Regions from separate parts of the Pseudarthrobacter sp. 1G09 genome, predicted to be linked through region 1. Evidence: riboswitches for the same ligand, from Rfam matches in the RefSeq annotation. Region 1 holds a riboswitch; the other holds the start of a gene.
What was found. Region 1 has a riboswitch for cyclic di-AMP ahead of ACP3TD_RS05210 (C40 family peptidase). Riboswitches for the same ligand answer to the same signal wherever they lie in the genome.
Positions count from the first base shown of each region.

Region 1 (7,364 bases):
TACGTCGCCCTGCAGCCGGAGCCACCTGGTGCTCCACGGTTTGCCCCATGCCGTGCCATGCTCGAGGGGCTGGAACTGCTGCCGCATCGCTTCGAGGGCGGGTACCGGCTCATCCGGTACGTCCCAGCTGCTCAGGGTCAGGGGCACGGTCCGGCTGTAGACAGCAGGGTCGATGCGCTCACGTACAAACCTGGTGAGACGGACTTCCGTGATCCGGCGGTCGTCATGCAATGTGGGCCCTCTTTAGCGCTTGAAAAAATTGGATCATCGTGTCCATTCGATGGACAAATCTACCCGCTGGTAGCCAGCAAACCAACCCCCTTGCGGGAGCATCCGAGGGGGGGTGGTGGAGCGTCAGGCGGGCGCGGAGGCAATTGCCGGGCTGCTGATCCTGGCTGCCCCCGCGTAAACATTAAGGCTGGTTCCCCGGCTGAAACCGGCAAGCGTCAGGCCGCTGGCCTCGGCGAGTTCCACGGCCAGGCTGGACGGCGCGCTGACGGCAGCCAACACGGGGATACCCGCCTGGGCCGCCTTCTGGACCAGCTCGAATGATGCCCGGCCGGACACCTGGAGGACGGTGCCGCGCAGTGGCAGGAGCCCTTCGCGCAGGGCCCAGCCCACCACCTTGTCCACCGCGTTGTGCCGTCCCACGTCCTCGCGGAGGCACAGCAGCTGCACACCGCCGTCGTCCTCAATCCGGAAAAGCCCTGCAGCGTGCACCCCGCCGGTATCGTCGAAGAGTCGCTGCGATTTCCGGAGCAGTGCGGGCAGAGATGCCAGTACGTGCGCGTCGAGCGTGAGGGGGTCCGCCGCGGGGCTGTGGTGCGACGACTTCCGCACGGCTTCAATGGAGTCCGTCCCGCAGATGCCGCAGGAGCTGGACGTATAAACGTTCCGTCCCGTTTCCGGCAGTGGGACATCAGGACGCAGCTGGGCCTCCACCACGTTGAACGTATGGACACCGTTCTCGTCCTCGCCGGCGCAGAAGCGCAGGGATACCAACTGGTCCGGGGTCCAGATCACGCCCTCGGATACCAGGAAGCCGGCTACCAGGTCGAAGTCGTCGCCCGGGGTCCGCATGGTGACCGAATAGGAGAGGCTGCCCAGCCGGATTTCCAGCGGTTCCTCCACTGCCAGGACATCCTCGCGGTAGCGGACGGGAAACTCCAGCGCCTTCGGCGAGCCGTCCAGGACATACTTATGCACCTTGCGGCGCTGCGTCACGCGTCCCATGGACCGTCCTGCCTGTTCATGTCTCCATCATCGCACTGCAGGGCGCCTGCCCGGCCAAGCTCCGGCTCAGCCGAGAAGGGCGCTCCAGTCCACTGGCCCCGCAGGGCCGGACTTCGCCGCCGTCCGGGACGTCCTGCTGCTCCGCGGTTTGGCCTTGGCGGGATCCGCAGGCGCTGGAATGGGCGGGCCCCACGGCAGCGCGAAAGCCGGCACCTGCTCCCCCAGCTGCACGCCGTGCGGCGGAACCACCATGACGCCGTCGGCCGTCGCAAGCCCGCGCATCATGCCCGGGCCGGTGTGCTGAGCCGGCGACGCCATCCCGTACAACAGCCGGAACGGCATGAGGCGCGTGCGGCCCGGATCCGGGTCTATGAGCGTTCCGGAGGCCACTTCCTGCACCTCCGGCAGCGTTCCGTGACCCAGGGCAGCCAACAGGGGCGCGCCCACTGTAAAGAGCGCCATCATGGCGGCGAGCGGATTGCCGGGCAGGCCCAGGACGAACCGGCCGTCGGGGAGTTCGGCCAGCACCACCGGGTGCCCGGGCCGCATGGCCACGCCATCAACCACCAGCCGGCCGCCCAGTTCGGCAACGGCGCGGCGGAGATGATCCGTGCCGGAACGGCCCGTCCCCCCGGTAGTGATGACGACGTCGGCCGGGAGCCCGGGTGCGCCGGGACCCTCCGGCACCACGTCCTCCAGGGCCGCGAGCCACTCCCCATAGGAGTCGCCGATGCGCTGCTGGCCGCCCGGGATGCCACCGAGCATGCCAACGACGGCCGGCAGCTGATGACCAAACGTGTCCCGGACCTTCCCCGGGGCAGGCAGGCCGTGCACCACCACCTCGGACCCTGTCAGCAGCAGGCGCACGAGGGGTTTGCCCTGTACCTCCAGCTCGTCATATCCGGCCAGTGCAGCAAGCGCCAGGTGCGCCGGATTCAGGGTCGCCCCCGCCGGAACAAGGATGTCCCCTTCCTGTGCTTCCTCGCCTGCTTTGCGCACGTGCTGGCCGTTGCGCGGTTCGCCGGGGCGGGCGGTTCCACCCGTGGCGAGGACGGGGAGCCCGTCCTCGTCCTCGGCGAGGACGGCACTTTCGCTGCGCAGGATCCCCTTGCCGCCGGGCGGGATGAGTCCGCCGGTAACAATGGGGCTCGCCTGGTGCGGCGCCAGCCGGGCTCCGGGTTCCACAGGGATCCACGGCCCGGACCCGTTGACTGCCCAGCCGTCCATGGCCGAGGAAGCATAGTGCGGCATGTCCTGAAGCGCAATGATGTCCTGCTCCAACCTGCGGGCCTGGGCTTGGTCCAGCGGCACCGGTCCAGGCGGGATGGGCGTTGCGGCGTCAAAGGCGGCCTGGCGTGCTTCCGCCCAGGTGTGGGCCAGGTGATGGTGGCCCTGGCTCTGGCCCTCTTCCTGTTCCTGGCCGGTTCCGGCCTGACCTTCGTCGTTCTGTCCCTGCGGTTGTTCCTGCAGTTGTCCTTGCGGGTGTCCGTTGCCGTGGTCGTGGCTGTGTTCATGCCCTGCGGGCGATGCTGCGTCCTGCCCGGGTGATTCTGTCATTCGCCGGGGGCCCCGGCGGCTTCAGTGTCATAGTCGGCCGCCAGTGTGCGGGCGACGGCGAGGGCCTTTTCCATGGCCACGGCATCCGTCGAACTGCCGGAGTTCGAGGCCAGGCCCGCGGCGAATCCGGCGATGAAGGTGGTCAGCGGGGCGGCGGGACGGACCACGGAATGCGCCGCCACGCCGGCAAGGGAAAGGATGGCATCGATGTCCACCTGAACTTCCTCAAGCTCGTAGGCCTGGAGCAGCGACCTGCACCATTCCTCCAGTGTTTCGTCCTGGCTCTTCACCACGTGCCTCCAAAGTTAGCTGCGGCCGCGCCCGGCCCCGTCCTCCACGTCCGGGCTGCCGGCGGCAATCCCCAGTGCGGCGGCATCGTCCCACGTGTCCACATCTGCCGTGTAAGCGGCCGGAACGGCGACAAGCTGCACGTCCAGACTAGCAAGGAGTGAGCGGACTGATCCGTTGACCAACCGGCCGTTCGTGGCCATTTCCAGGGCGGACTTTTTTAGCATCCCTGTGCTATAAAGTCCGGCCAGCGGCTGCATCCTCCCGGCGCCGTGTTCATCCTCAGTACAGGCCATATAAGACCCCGATCTCTTCCCAGTGGACAACTCATCCAGAAGGGCACGCACAGCCCCGGAGACCAATGGCATGTCACAGGCCAGGACGAGGGTGTGCGGAGCGCCGGCCCCGGCCCGGCCCAGGACGTCCAGGCCGGTGGCAATAGCCGCTGCGGGCCCGGCGAACTCCGGCTCTTCACGGCACGTGAGCACTCCGGGGGGCAACGGACCGGGATCCGGGCCGACAATCACGGTGGCCCGGGCTCCTTCAACGGCTGCAATGGACCGGTTCAGGAGCGTGGTTCCGCGAAACAGCAGTCCCTGTTTCGGGACTCCTCCCAGCCGTGAGGATCGGCCTCCCGCCAAAATGATGGCATCAAAGGCCGGCACGTCGTTTTGCATGGTTCAAGCGTAGCCAGTGCCGGCGCACGTCTGACAGTCAGCGCATATCAGGCGGCCCGCTCCGGCAGGAGGAACGGATCCCACGCCGGCGTGGGCTTTTCCAATTCCCTAATCTGCCAGATGGTGCCATGCGGCGGCGCCGGCTCGAACCGCAGCTTCCAGCCCATTTCAGCGGGCGTGTGATCGCCTTTGACGTTGTTGCAGCGCAGGCAGGCAGCCACCAGGTTCTCCCAGGAGTCCGCCCCTCCGCGTGACTTGGGGTGAACATGGTCGATCGTGTGCGCTGCTTTTCCGCAGTATGCACACTTATGCCCATCCCGTCTCAGGACGCCGCGGCGGCTGACGGCAGTGGCATGGTTGTATCTGGGGCGGATGTAGCGGTTGAGGAGAATCACGGAAGGGCGGCCCAGGATTTCCTGCGGACCCACCACGGGATCATCGCCCTCGGCTACCACGCTTGCTTTGCCCGTGAGCACAAGCACCAGCGCCCGGCGGAAAGTAATGACCGCCAGCGGTTCATATCCAGCATTCAGAACGAGAGTGCGCATGCACGTACCTCTTCACGGCCGCACCCGTCAGGGGCACGAGGGCCGGCTGCCCTCGGCATGTCCGGGCTATGGATCGACACCACAAGAGTAAACAAAGAAATGCAGGATCAGCTAATCACGGCACGCAGCATCGTCAGGGAAGGGCGTCCGGAGCGTACCGCCTGTGAACGGCAAAGGACCCCTGCCGGTGGGCAGGGGTCCTTCATTCCGACGGGCGGCCGTACAGGCCGGCCCTGTCGGGAGGATCAGTTGACGCGGATGAAAACCGGTCCGGAACCGACGTTGGCGCTGAACACCACGGTCTGGTTGCCGTTGTAGCCGCCGTGCACTGCCTGGCCATTGCCGGCGTAAACAGCGATGTGGGCCATGCCGGCGCCGCCGTCGGCGTAGTAGATCAGGTCGCCGGGCTGGGCCTCGGCAGCGCTCACGGTGCGGCCCAGGGAGAGGTAGCCGGCGGGCCAGTCGTGGAAGTTGATGCCCACGGCAGCCAGCGAGTTGGTGACGAGCATCGTGCAGTCCTGGTTGACGCCGAGCTGGGCGTACGCTGCGGACAGGATTGCTGCGCCCTTGCCGCTGGCAGATGCCTGGGGAGCAGATGCGGGCTGCGCCGTGACGGTAGCGGTGACCTTCGGCGCTGCAGCGGTCTGGGTTGCGGCCGTCTGGGCGGCCGGAGCCGGAGCGGCTTCCTGGACCTCAACCTCGGGCTCTGCTTCAACCACCGGAGCCGGGCTGGTGCTGACGGCCGGCTTCTCGAAGGAGATGTTGATGGTGGAAGCCGCAGAAATCGGAGCTTCCACAGCTGTTCCAACTTCAAAAGCGGATGCAGGAGCGGAGTCGCGCTGGACGTTGGTGTCAGCTGCGTTTGCGGCGATGCCGCTGGTCAGGACCAGGCCCGAGGCTGCGGCGATAACCGCTGCCTGGCGCCCAACGCCGCCGGCGTTGCCGCCAACAGCCTTGGCGATAATGGCGATTGAGTTGGTCTTGGTGACTTCGGCGCGATGCCGTGCGGTAGCACGAGTCGTCATCAGTTCTCTCTTTCGTTGTCCCCGGGCCTGTAGGCAACACGGGGGTTTTGGACGCGCCGGCATCTTGGGGGTACGTCGGCGCGTCCCGAACGGGGATGTGTGATTTAGCGAAAACGGGGGCAAAGAAAAAGTTTCTGGGGCCTGGGGCCCCAGAAACTAGTTCATGGTGTAAAACGAGGAGGTTCCGGTGGCGGCAACCGCGTGAAGAAGGGTGCCCTGGGACGGGTTGAGCGCGCTGATCATCATGCCGTTGCCGACGTAGATGCCAACGTGTGCGCCGCCGTTCTGCATGACGAGGTCGCCAGGCTGGGGGGTGGAGGTGGGCTTCATGGCGTTCCAGGCATTGACGCGAGGGATGCTGATGCCGGCCTGGGCGTAGACCCACTGGGTGAATCCGGAGCAGTCCCAGCCGTTGGGGCTGGTGCCGCCCCACACGTACGGGTGCCCAATGCCGGTGTACGCGATAGCCGCGATGCCCGAGGTGGCAGCGGAGGAAACAGTCTCCGCGAGCTTCTCGGAGGCAGCTTCGGTTGAGCCAGCGGCTGCGGTGACGGCGTTGCCGGCATCCCGTGCTGCTGAAGCAGTGGACTGGGTGCGTACCGGCTCCGGCTTCGGAGCGGCGGTGGTCTTGATGACCGGGCGCTCGAAGGAAACAGTGGCGGTAGGTGCCGCGGTGACGGCGAGGGCAGTCTGGGCCGAACCCGACTCGGTGGATGCCGAGACGCCCGCGGTGGTGTCCGCGACGGCCGGCAGGCCCATACCCAGAACGAGGCCGGAAGCGGCTGCAACTACTGCAGCCTGGCGACCCACCGTCCCGGCATTGGCACTAACAGCCTTGGACACGGCGCCCAAAGGGTTGGTACGAACCGTTTGCGCACGGTGGCGCGCAGCATTATGGCGTGAAGACACGAAGGTAGCCTCTCCCAATGCCTGCGAGGTGAGCTGTCGGATTCGGATGGGAGTCACCCGGCCACACGGCTTCCAAGGAAGCTTTCGTGACTTAACCCCAAGGCCTTCGAAACAAGAAGGCCAAAATTGGTTCCCCCGCCCCTGCCAGACGATGAAATGCGAACGGACCTTGAGCGGTGGCAGAGTTAGGCAATCCACTCAAGAGCGTCAACTTCGGAAAAGTTGACGCGAGTTAGACGGTACAGCAGTTTTGATTGAATGTCACATTCAGGTCACGGCGGGTCACGGCCATTCGAGAGTCCACCATCATTTGGCTAGAGCCAACCGGTGGGGTCGACAACCTCGCCGTTGACCTGGACTTCAAAGTGGAGGTGGCAGCCCGTGGAGGCGCCGGTGGTCCCGCTAAGGGCTATGACGTCGCCCCGGGAGACGGTTTGGCCCTCCTTCACGTTGAACGACGACAGGTGGTTGTAGGTGGTCTCCAGGCCGTTGCCGTGGTCCACCACCACCCTGTTGCCGCCGCCGTACTGGTGCCAGCCCACAAAGGTCACGGTTCCGGTGGCGGCAGCCATCACGGAGGTACCGCACTGGGCAACATAGTCCTGCCCGCGGTGGAAGTCGCCGGTGCCGCCGGTGATGGGGCTGACGCGGTAGCCGAACGGCGATGCCGTGGTCATGGTGGCCAGCGGGGCCCCCAGGGTACCGGCGGATGCAGCCCGGGAGACCGATCCTGCGGACTGGGCGCTGAGCAGCTGCTTGAGCTTGCCGTCAGGGTCCGCCTGGGTGACGACGGCGGAGCGGCTGAAGTCGATCTGGGCGCCTGCTTCCGCGGAAATTGCGGGCTGCGGCGTCACCGATGAGGCGGCAACGGCACCGGTTCCGCTGGCGTCAGTTGCCATGACGGGACTGGTGACAGGGACGGTAACGGTAAGCACCAGGCCGGTGGCGGCAAGCGCGATGCCGGCCTTCTGGCCGATGCCGCTGGCCGAGGCGAATTCCGTTATCTGGCGGAATGGACCCCGACGGCGGCGCGCGTCACGGTGGAGATCGCGGGGGCGCGGGGTCTCGGCAGCTTGGACGGCCCCGACAGCACGCGGCGTAGCAGCGGGGCCCGCCGCGCGGCGGCG
Region 1 covers NZ_CP188306.1:1,114,451-1,121,814, reverse strand. The annotation lists gene ACP3TD_RS05245 (alpha-mannosidase) at 1-231, opposite strand, end outside; gene fdhD (formate dehydrogenase accessory sulfurtransferase FdhD) at 355-1,233, opposite strand; gene ACP3TD_RS05235 (molybdopterin molybdotransferase MoeA) at 1,300-2,790, opposite strand; gene ACP3TD_RS05230 (DUF6457 domain-containing protein) at 2,787-3,080, opposite strand; gene mobA (molybdenum cofactor guanylyltransferase) at 3,096-3,755, opposite strand; gene ACP3TD_RS05220 (HNH endonuclease) at 3,803-4,303, opposite strand; gene ACP3TD_RS05215 (NlpC/P60 family protein) at 4,549-5,328, opposite strand; gene ACP3TD_RS05210 (C40 family peptidase) at 5,485-6,171, opposite strand; cyclic di-AMP (ydaO/yuaA leader) riboswitch at 6,242-6,423, opposite strand; gene ACP3TD_RS05205 (M23 family metallopeptidase) at 6,552-7,364, opposite strand, start outside.

Region 2 (7,364 bases), 1.3 Mb from region 1:
TCCGCCAGTTCCGCCATATGCTGCGTGGGCTGCTGAACCTGCAGCGGAAGTCCCGGTGCACCCGGCCCCCGGGCCGGCGGGCCGCTATGGCGGCCCAGGCCCATCGCCCCGAAGACCAGCAGCGGAACACCGATCACCAGGGCAATGGCCCCGCCCACCAGCAGGCCCGTGGCAGCCGGCCGGATCAGTTCAGACCGGGCCCCGGCCTGCAGCGTTGCAGCCACACCCTGGCTCGCATCGGCATTCATCAGGACAATCGACCAGTTGCCGGCCGCAAGGTCCCACGTCAGCTCCTGTTCGCCGGGGCCGGTTGCGGACGCGGCCCAGAACGTCTGCTGGGCGGGTGCTGCAGGGACGGCGGTTCCCGGTATGTCACGATACTCGGCCCGGAACGGCTGCATCTCGACGTCGAGCAGTTCGGAATGGTAGACGCCGGACAGGTACTTCTCGACGTCGGACTGGGACGCGATCCCGATGAAGATGTCCTTGGCCGGGTCCACCGGGGCAGCCCGCAGCCGCAGGGTCCCCAGATCGAAGGGGAGGCGGGGCGGAACGCCCTCGCCGATGGCATCGAGCCGGGGCGAGGTCAGCGCGTGGGATGCGACTGACAGCCGGGCCGTGCCGGAGGTAAGGAAGCCGTCACCCTGCGCGGAACCCACCGCCATGGCTACGGCGCCACCGGCGAGCGCTGTGAGGCCCACCAGCGAAAGGACGATCCCCAGGATGAGCATGATGATTGCTGCGGTTTTTCTCATGGTGTCGTCCCCGGAACTGATGGTGCGGACAATGTGGATGGCGGAATCCGGACCCCGTGCCTGGCCGGTCTCCGGTCCCGGTCAGGCCTTGTTCTTGCCGGCCTGGATCCGGGTGATGACAGTGGGACAGGGAAGGTGCTTGAGCACCCCGTGGGCAGTGGAACCGAGCAGCAGCCGCTTGATGCCGCCGCGGCCGCGGCTTCCCACCACCAGCATCCGTGCTCCGTCTGCCGCGTGGACCAGCGCGTCAACGGGGTCCCGTTCGGTATCCAGCACCCGGTGCACCAACAGGTCAGGGTAGTCCTCCTCAAGGCCCGCCACCGTCTCAGAGAGGACCACGCGTTCTTCTTCGGAGACCATCCCGGCCAGGCTGGCCGGGGCCAGCCCCGCATCCGTCACGGGGTCGGGCATCCTGACTGCGTAGACAACGGTGAGCTCATCGCCCTCCCGGTCGGCCTCCGCAGCCGCAAAAGCGACTGCCTGCGTAGCCTCCCGGGAGCCGTCGACCCCCACCACCACGCCGGACCGTCCGGTAAGGTCCTGCGTTCCGACGACGGCCACCGGCACCTTGGCGGAGGCCGCGACCTGCAGGGCCCGGTCTGCCAGGGTTCCCCCCAGGTGTCCGGAGCCGGAACCGATCACCAGCATGGACGCCTTGCCCGAGTACTTCGCCAGCGACCCGCCCACGCTCCCGGTCAGGAGCCGTGTGGTGACCGTGGCCGGTGTTACTCCCCGGACGCGCCCTGCCGCAGTTTTCAGCAGTTGGTCGCCTGCCTCCTCCAGTACGCCGAACCAGGGGTAGGGCTCGGCCACCCAGCGGTCGTCCACGACGTGCAGGACCGCCAGAGGTACCCCGGACTTTTCGGCCCGGTGCGCAGCCCACAGCACCGCCGCCTGGCTCTGCGCCGAGTCGTTGGTGGCAACGGCAATCGGTTTACGTGATGTCATGGCCGGCTTCCTGGTCTTTCGTGTGGAGTTATGGGCGGACGCAGGAGGCGGTGGCCGCCCCCAGCGTGGCGCGCGACAGCATGTCTCCTTGCTTACAAGAGTGGCCGCCGGAGTCCTGCCATCTGTAGGGCCGAAAGTCACGGCTGTCGGGAAACAGTTCCCACCCGCAGGGGTGCTCAGTATGCTTACTATTGTTTGGCGGTACCGTTTTGCGCTGCATCAGACCGGTGCGGCCCCAAGGAAAGGCGTGACCATGAGTGAACAGAACCTCCCGGAGGATGGCCTGGAAATCGTTGACGAAAATGACGTGCTGCTCGACGAAACACCGGGAAGCGCAGCGTCTCAGGAGCTTGATCCCGTGCACGGCGAACCGGACAGCTATCCCGGTGCGGCCGAAAACAATCCGGACCACTGGCAGGAAGACCCGCTGCTCCAGGACGAAGCTGTCCCGGGCGGGGGCCAGGACTTCCTGAGCGACCAGGCCCTGCGCGAAGAATCCGCCGAGGCGCGCTACGAGGCGGGCGATGAACAGGTGCCGCCGGATTCACCCACCCTCGGCCAGGCAGCAGCGGACGTTGACTTCGGTGAGGATCCCACTGGCCTGGAGGCCGATGCCAGTGACGACGCCGAGAACTTCGGCGGGTCCCCGCTCAGCGAATTCGACCCCAACGATCTTGAGCGTTAGTGACGGCCACCGGCGCTGGTGCTGAAAGGCGGGGACATGAAAAGCAATGAACTCCTGCAGGATGCCTTCGTGCGCATCAGCGATGCCGTGGCGGAGACGCTCAATGGCCTGGATGACGAAGCACTGCACCATCGCCCGGCCGGCACCGGCAACCCCATCGCCTGGCTTCTCTGGCACCTGGCCCGGGTGGAGGACGCACAGGTTGCCTCCGCTGCAGGCCTGGAGCAGGTGTGGACGCATGCGGGTTTCGCTGCCCGCTTCGGCCTCCCGCTGACGGACCGGGACACCGGCTACGGGCATACCAGCGGGCAGGTGGACTCGGTCCGCGCCACGGCGAGCCTGCTGGGGGACTACTACGACGCCGTCCACCGGCAGACCATGCAGGTCCTCGGGGAACTGGCAGACCAGGACCTTGACCGGACCGTGGACACCAACTGGGACCCTCCGGTGACCCTCGGCGTCCGGCTTGTCAGCACCCTCGCCGACTGCCTGCAGCACGTGGGCCAGGCAGCCTACGCGAAAGGCCTGGCGGCCGCAGGCCACGGCAGCGGCCGTGCGTGAACTGGTGGTCCTGGGCACAGCCTCGCAGGTGCCCACCCGTACCCGGAACCACAACGGGTACCTGCTGCGCTGGGACGGGGAGGGGCTGCTCTTCGATCCCGGCGAAGGGACGCAGCGCCAGATGATCCACGCCGGAGTTTCGGCAACGCAGGTCACCAGGATCTGCCTCACCCACGTCCACGGCGACCACTGCTTCGGACTGCCCGGCGTGCTGTCCAGGATGGTGCTGGACGGGGTCAACCACCCGGTCCACCTGCACTACCCGGCCTCCGGGGATGCTGTGGTGCGGGCGCTGGTCTCTGTCAGCACGCCCGGCCTGGACCTGAGGCTCCATCCCCACGGCGCCGCCGGCGAGGTGGCGGAATGCCTCCACATCCGGCCGCTCAAGCACCGGATCGAAACATACGGGTACCGCCTCACCGAGCCCGAGGGCCGCACCTTCCTGCCCCACCGCCTTGCGGCAGCGGGCATCGCCGGACCGGACGTTGGCCGCCTCCGGCGCGAAGGTACCCTTGCCGGCGTCGGACTCGCGGATGTCAGCGTGCCGCGCCCCGGGCAGCGTTTCGCGTTCGTCATGGACACCGCCCCGTGCGACGGTGCCGAAGACCTTGCTGACGGCGCTGACCTCCTGGTGGCCGAGTCCACCTTCAGCGACGACGACGGCGGGCTGGCGGAGGAGTACCGGCACCTCACCGCCGGGCAGGCTGGCGATTTGGCGGGACATGGGAGCGCACGGACGCTGGTGCTCACGCACTTCTCGTCCCGGTACGGCAATGACGTCACCCTCCTGGCCCGGCAGGCGTCTGCCCGCGCCAAGGGCGCCACAGTCATCGCCGCCGACGACCTCCAGCGCATCCGCCTTCCGAACCGCCGCGGCGGGCCTGCAACGGCCGCCGCGGAGATAGGGTTTAAACCATGACTGCTGCTGCAGAATCGACTGTCGCCCTGGGTGGCCGCTTCGCCCGCGAACTCAACGAGCTGGCGGTGCCCTGGGAAGCGGAGGAAGCCCCGGACCCCAAACTCCTGGTACTCAACGGACCGCTCGCCGCGGAACTGGGGCTCGACCCGGCGTACCTGGGCTCGGAAGAGGGAGTGCGGTTCCTGCTGGGCAACCACGTCCCGGAAGGTGCCACGCCCGTGGCCCAGGCCTACGCCGGGCACCAGTTCGGCGGCTACTCGCCCCTCCTCGGTGACGGCCGCGCACTGCTGCTGGGTGAGCTGGAGGATGCCCGCGGACGGCTGAAGGACCTGCACCTGAAAGGCTCCGGCCGCACGCCGTTCGCCCGCGCCGGTGACGGCCGTGCCGTCGTCGGGCCCATGCTCCGCGAATACGTGGTCAGCGAGGCCATGCATGCCCTCGGCATCCCCACCACCCGCTCCCTCGCCGTGGTGGCGACCGGACGGCAGGTGCGCCGGGATGACATGCTGCCCGGCGCAGTGCTGGCCCGGGTGGCCGGCAGCCACCTTCGGGTGGGCAGCTTCCAGTATGCTCGGGCCACGGACAACACCGAACTCCTGCGCCGGCTGGCGGACCATGCCATCAGCCGCCACTATCCGGAAGCCGCTGCGGAGGAGAACCCCTACCTCGCCCTGTACCGGGCCGTGGTGGCGGCGCAGGCCTCGCTCGTGGCGCAGTGGATGCTGGTGGGGTTCGTCCACGGCGTGATGAATACAGACAACATGACCATCTCCGGCGAAACGATCGATTACGGCCCCTGTGCGTTCATCGACGCGTTCAACCCGGCCGCCGTGTACAGCTCCATCGACGTCGGTGGCCGGTATTCATACGCCAACCAGCCGGTCATGGCCGAATGGAACCTGGCCCGCCTCGCCGAAGCCATGCTGCCGCTCATCGACGAAGACCAGGAGGCGGCGGTTCCCGTGGCGGTGGAGGCGCTGGGCGGGTTCCGGCGGCATTACAGTGCGGCGTGGTTTGGCGGCATGGCCACCAAACTGGGCCTTGCTGCGGGGAAGCCGGATACGGCGGCAGCCGAGGAGGTCTCTGACCTGGTGGACGGCGTCACCGGCATCCTCAAGGACGGCCCGGTGGACTACACGCTCTTCTTCAGGAACCTGGCCAAGGCCGCCCGGGGTGACAGTCGGCCTGTCCGCGGGATGGTCATGGACCTGGCTGCGTACGATGCCTGGGCCGAACGCTGGCAGAAGCTGGGGCCGGATGCCGGGCTGATGGACCGCACCAATCCCGCGTACATTCCCCGGAACCACCTCGTCGAAGAGGCCCTGGCCGCGGCTACCGGCGGGGACCTGGATCCACTGCACCGGCTGCTGGAAGCGGTGACGGCGCCGTACAGCGAACGCCCTGGCCTGGAGCGGTACGCCGAAGGTGCCCCGGAGGACTTCGGGACGTACACGACCTTCTGCGGCACCTGAGCCTGCCAACACAGCAAAAGGGCGGTAGCCGGGACATCCCGGCTACCGCCCTTTTTGCAGCTCTATGCGCTGGAAGCTACGTGCTCAGCAGGCTATGCGACCCGTACGTAGGAGGCTGCACCAACCCAGCTGACGGAGTGCACCTGGGTCTGGCTGCCGTTGACGCCGCCGCTGACCATCTGGCCGTCACCGGCGTACACACCGACGTGGCCCGCGGAGATGACGAGGTCACCCGGGGCGGGGGCGCCCACCACGGTGCCGTACTGGAAGAACTGGCCGGGAGCCAGGTCTCCGACGGACTTGCCGACGGCGCGCAGGGCCTTCTCCACCATGGCGGTGCAGTCCTGGGTAACGCCAACCTGGCCGTAGGCGTTGGCGAGGATGGCAGCGCCCGTGCCCGAGCCGGTGGCCGCAGGCGTTGCGGAGGCGTAGCCGAGGTTCATGCCGGTGTTGGCGGGAGCGGTGCTTGCGGCCTGGACCGGTGCCGCTGCAGGAGCAACGGCCGGAGCGGCCGGTGCTGCGTAGCCGGCGCCGGGAATGGCAATCTGGTCACCGGGGTAGATGATCGAGGAAACGTCGAGGCCGTTGGCTGCCAGGACGTCGTTCAGGCCAACCCCGTAGGCGGACGCAATGGCGCCGAGGGTGTCACCGGAAGCAACCGTGTGGACGTTGCCGGCAGCGGCTGCAGGGGCAGCGGCTACGGGCGCGGCCGGAGCCGAGTATGCCTGGACGTTAGTGGTTTCGGTGCTGTCCGGGCCGGTCACGCCTGCATGTGCCGGAGCTCCGACGCCGAACGCAATGCCCGATGCTGCGGCTACTGCGAGTGCCGGGCGTCCAAATGTCCGGGCCTGGGCCTTGGCCGTCACGGCCAAACCCTGAAGCGCGATGGAGCCGGCCGGAGTAGCGCGGTGACGGGCGGTGGTGAAATTTTTTGACACGGTTGATCGCCTCTCCCATGCCTGCGGGGTGAGCTGTCGGGTTCGGGCTGGAGATGCCCGGCCGGTAGCGCACTTCGTCAGGGACGGAAGGCGCTATCGACTTAACCCCAAGGCTTCGGTGAAGCCGCGGAAACTTGGTTCCCCCGTCCCTGCCAGCTGGAAAGCGATTGAATCCCGGTTCAGCGGCAGGGCTCGGCAAGCTGAGGGGAATGTCCCGCTTGGGAGGGACACGTGTACGACCATAACCCGACGTTCACCCGATTGTCACATTTGGATAACATACGAGTCGGACCTCTCGGATGAAGCCACCGGCCGGAGGGCGCCCCGGAACGCCGCGGTGACCTCGGATGATGCCCGGGGCCTAGCCGGTCTGGCAGGCCTGCGTAACAAAGTCATAAAGTTGCGCACGCAACGGCCCGCCGGCGGCCACTTTCAGGACACCTTCCCGGGTCCCGACGGTGACGGTGAGGGGCAGCAGGGTGCCCACTTTATCTTCCGCCACGGCGTGTGGATCGCACCGGGCGGGGCGCACCCTCAGGGCCAGGACAGTGCCGGTTTCCCCCGTCCGGACCGTCAGGTTCCGCGGCCACGGCTCAGCCCCGGACTCGGGCCCGGCCTCCGCCAGCAGGGGAGTGCCGCCCACGCTGCGCAGCGTGAGGGGCGGAGTCCCTCCAGGGGCCGTCGGCTGGGGGCTGATGCGAAGGAGGACGACGGCGGTGCGGCCGTCCGCCGCCACCCCAAGGTGCGGGTCCAGGGCCAGTCCGGCCACTTTCGCGGCGTCGGCGGCCAGGCAGAGCTCGCTATTGTTGCGCGGCAGCACGCCGAAGGGATCCGGCGCCGGAAGGCTCAGCGCTGCCGGGTGCTGTCCTTCCGCAGCGAAGGATACCGTGGCGCTGGCCTGCGGCGATGCCGTTGCCAGGTCAGCGCAGGCCGGGGGTGGAAGCTGTGCGGGCACGCTTTTGGGCTGGTGCGGCGGAAGCTCCAGGCTGCCCGCTTGCGGGGTCCACTCGATGTCCCCGTCGAACAGCGGGGAACTGACGCGCGCCAGGTCCACTGTCAGGAGACCGTCCGTGGTGTTGGTGAGCT
Region 2 covers NZ_CP188306.1:2,454,876-2,462,239, reverse strand. The annotation lists gene ACP3TD_RS11345 (DUF4389 domain-containing protein) at 1-755, opposite strand, end outside; gene ACP3TD_RS11340 (universal stress protein) at 837-1,703, opposite strand; gene ACP3TD_RS11335 (hypothetical protein) at 1,957-2,388, shown strand; gene ACP3TD_RS11330 (mycothiol transferase) at 2,425-2,949, shown strand; gene ACP3TD_RS11325 (ribonuclease Z) at 2,942-3,868, shown strand; gene ACP3TD_RS11320 (protein adenylyltransferase SelO) at 3,865-5,340, shown strand; gene ACP3TD_RS11315 (LysM peptidoglycan-binding domain-containing protein) at 5,433-6,278, opposite strand; cyclic di-AMP (ydaO/yuaA leader) riboswitch at 6,282-6,454, opposite strand; gene ACP3TD_RS11310 (hypothetical protein) at 6,640-7,364, opposite strand, start outside.
Region 2: it holds a riboswitch for cyclic di-AMP, as region 1 does, so the genes downstream of both, ACP3TD_RS11315 (LysM peptidoglycan-binding domain-containing protein) here and ACP3TD_RS05210 (C40 family peptidase) in region 1, are expected to answer to the same signal.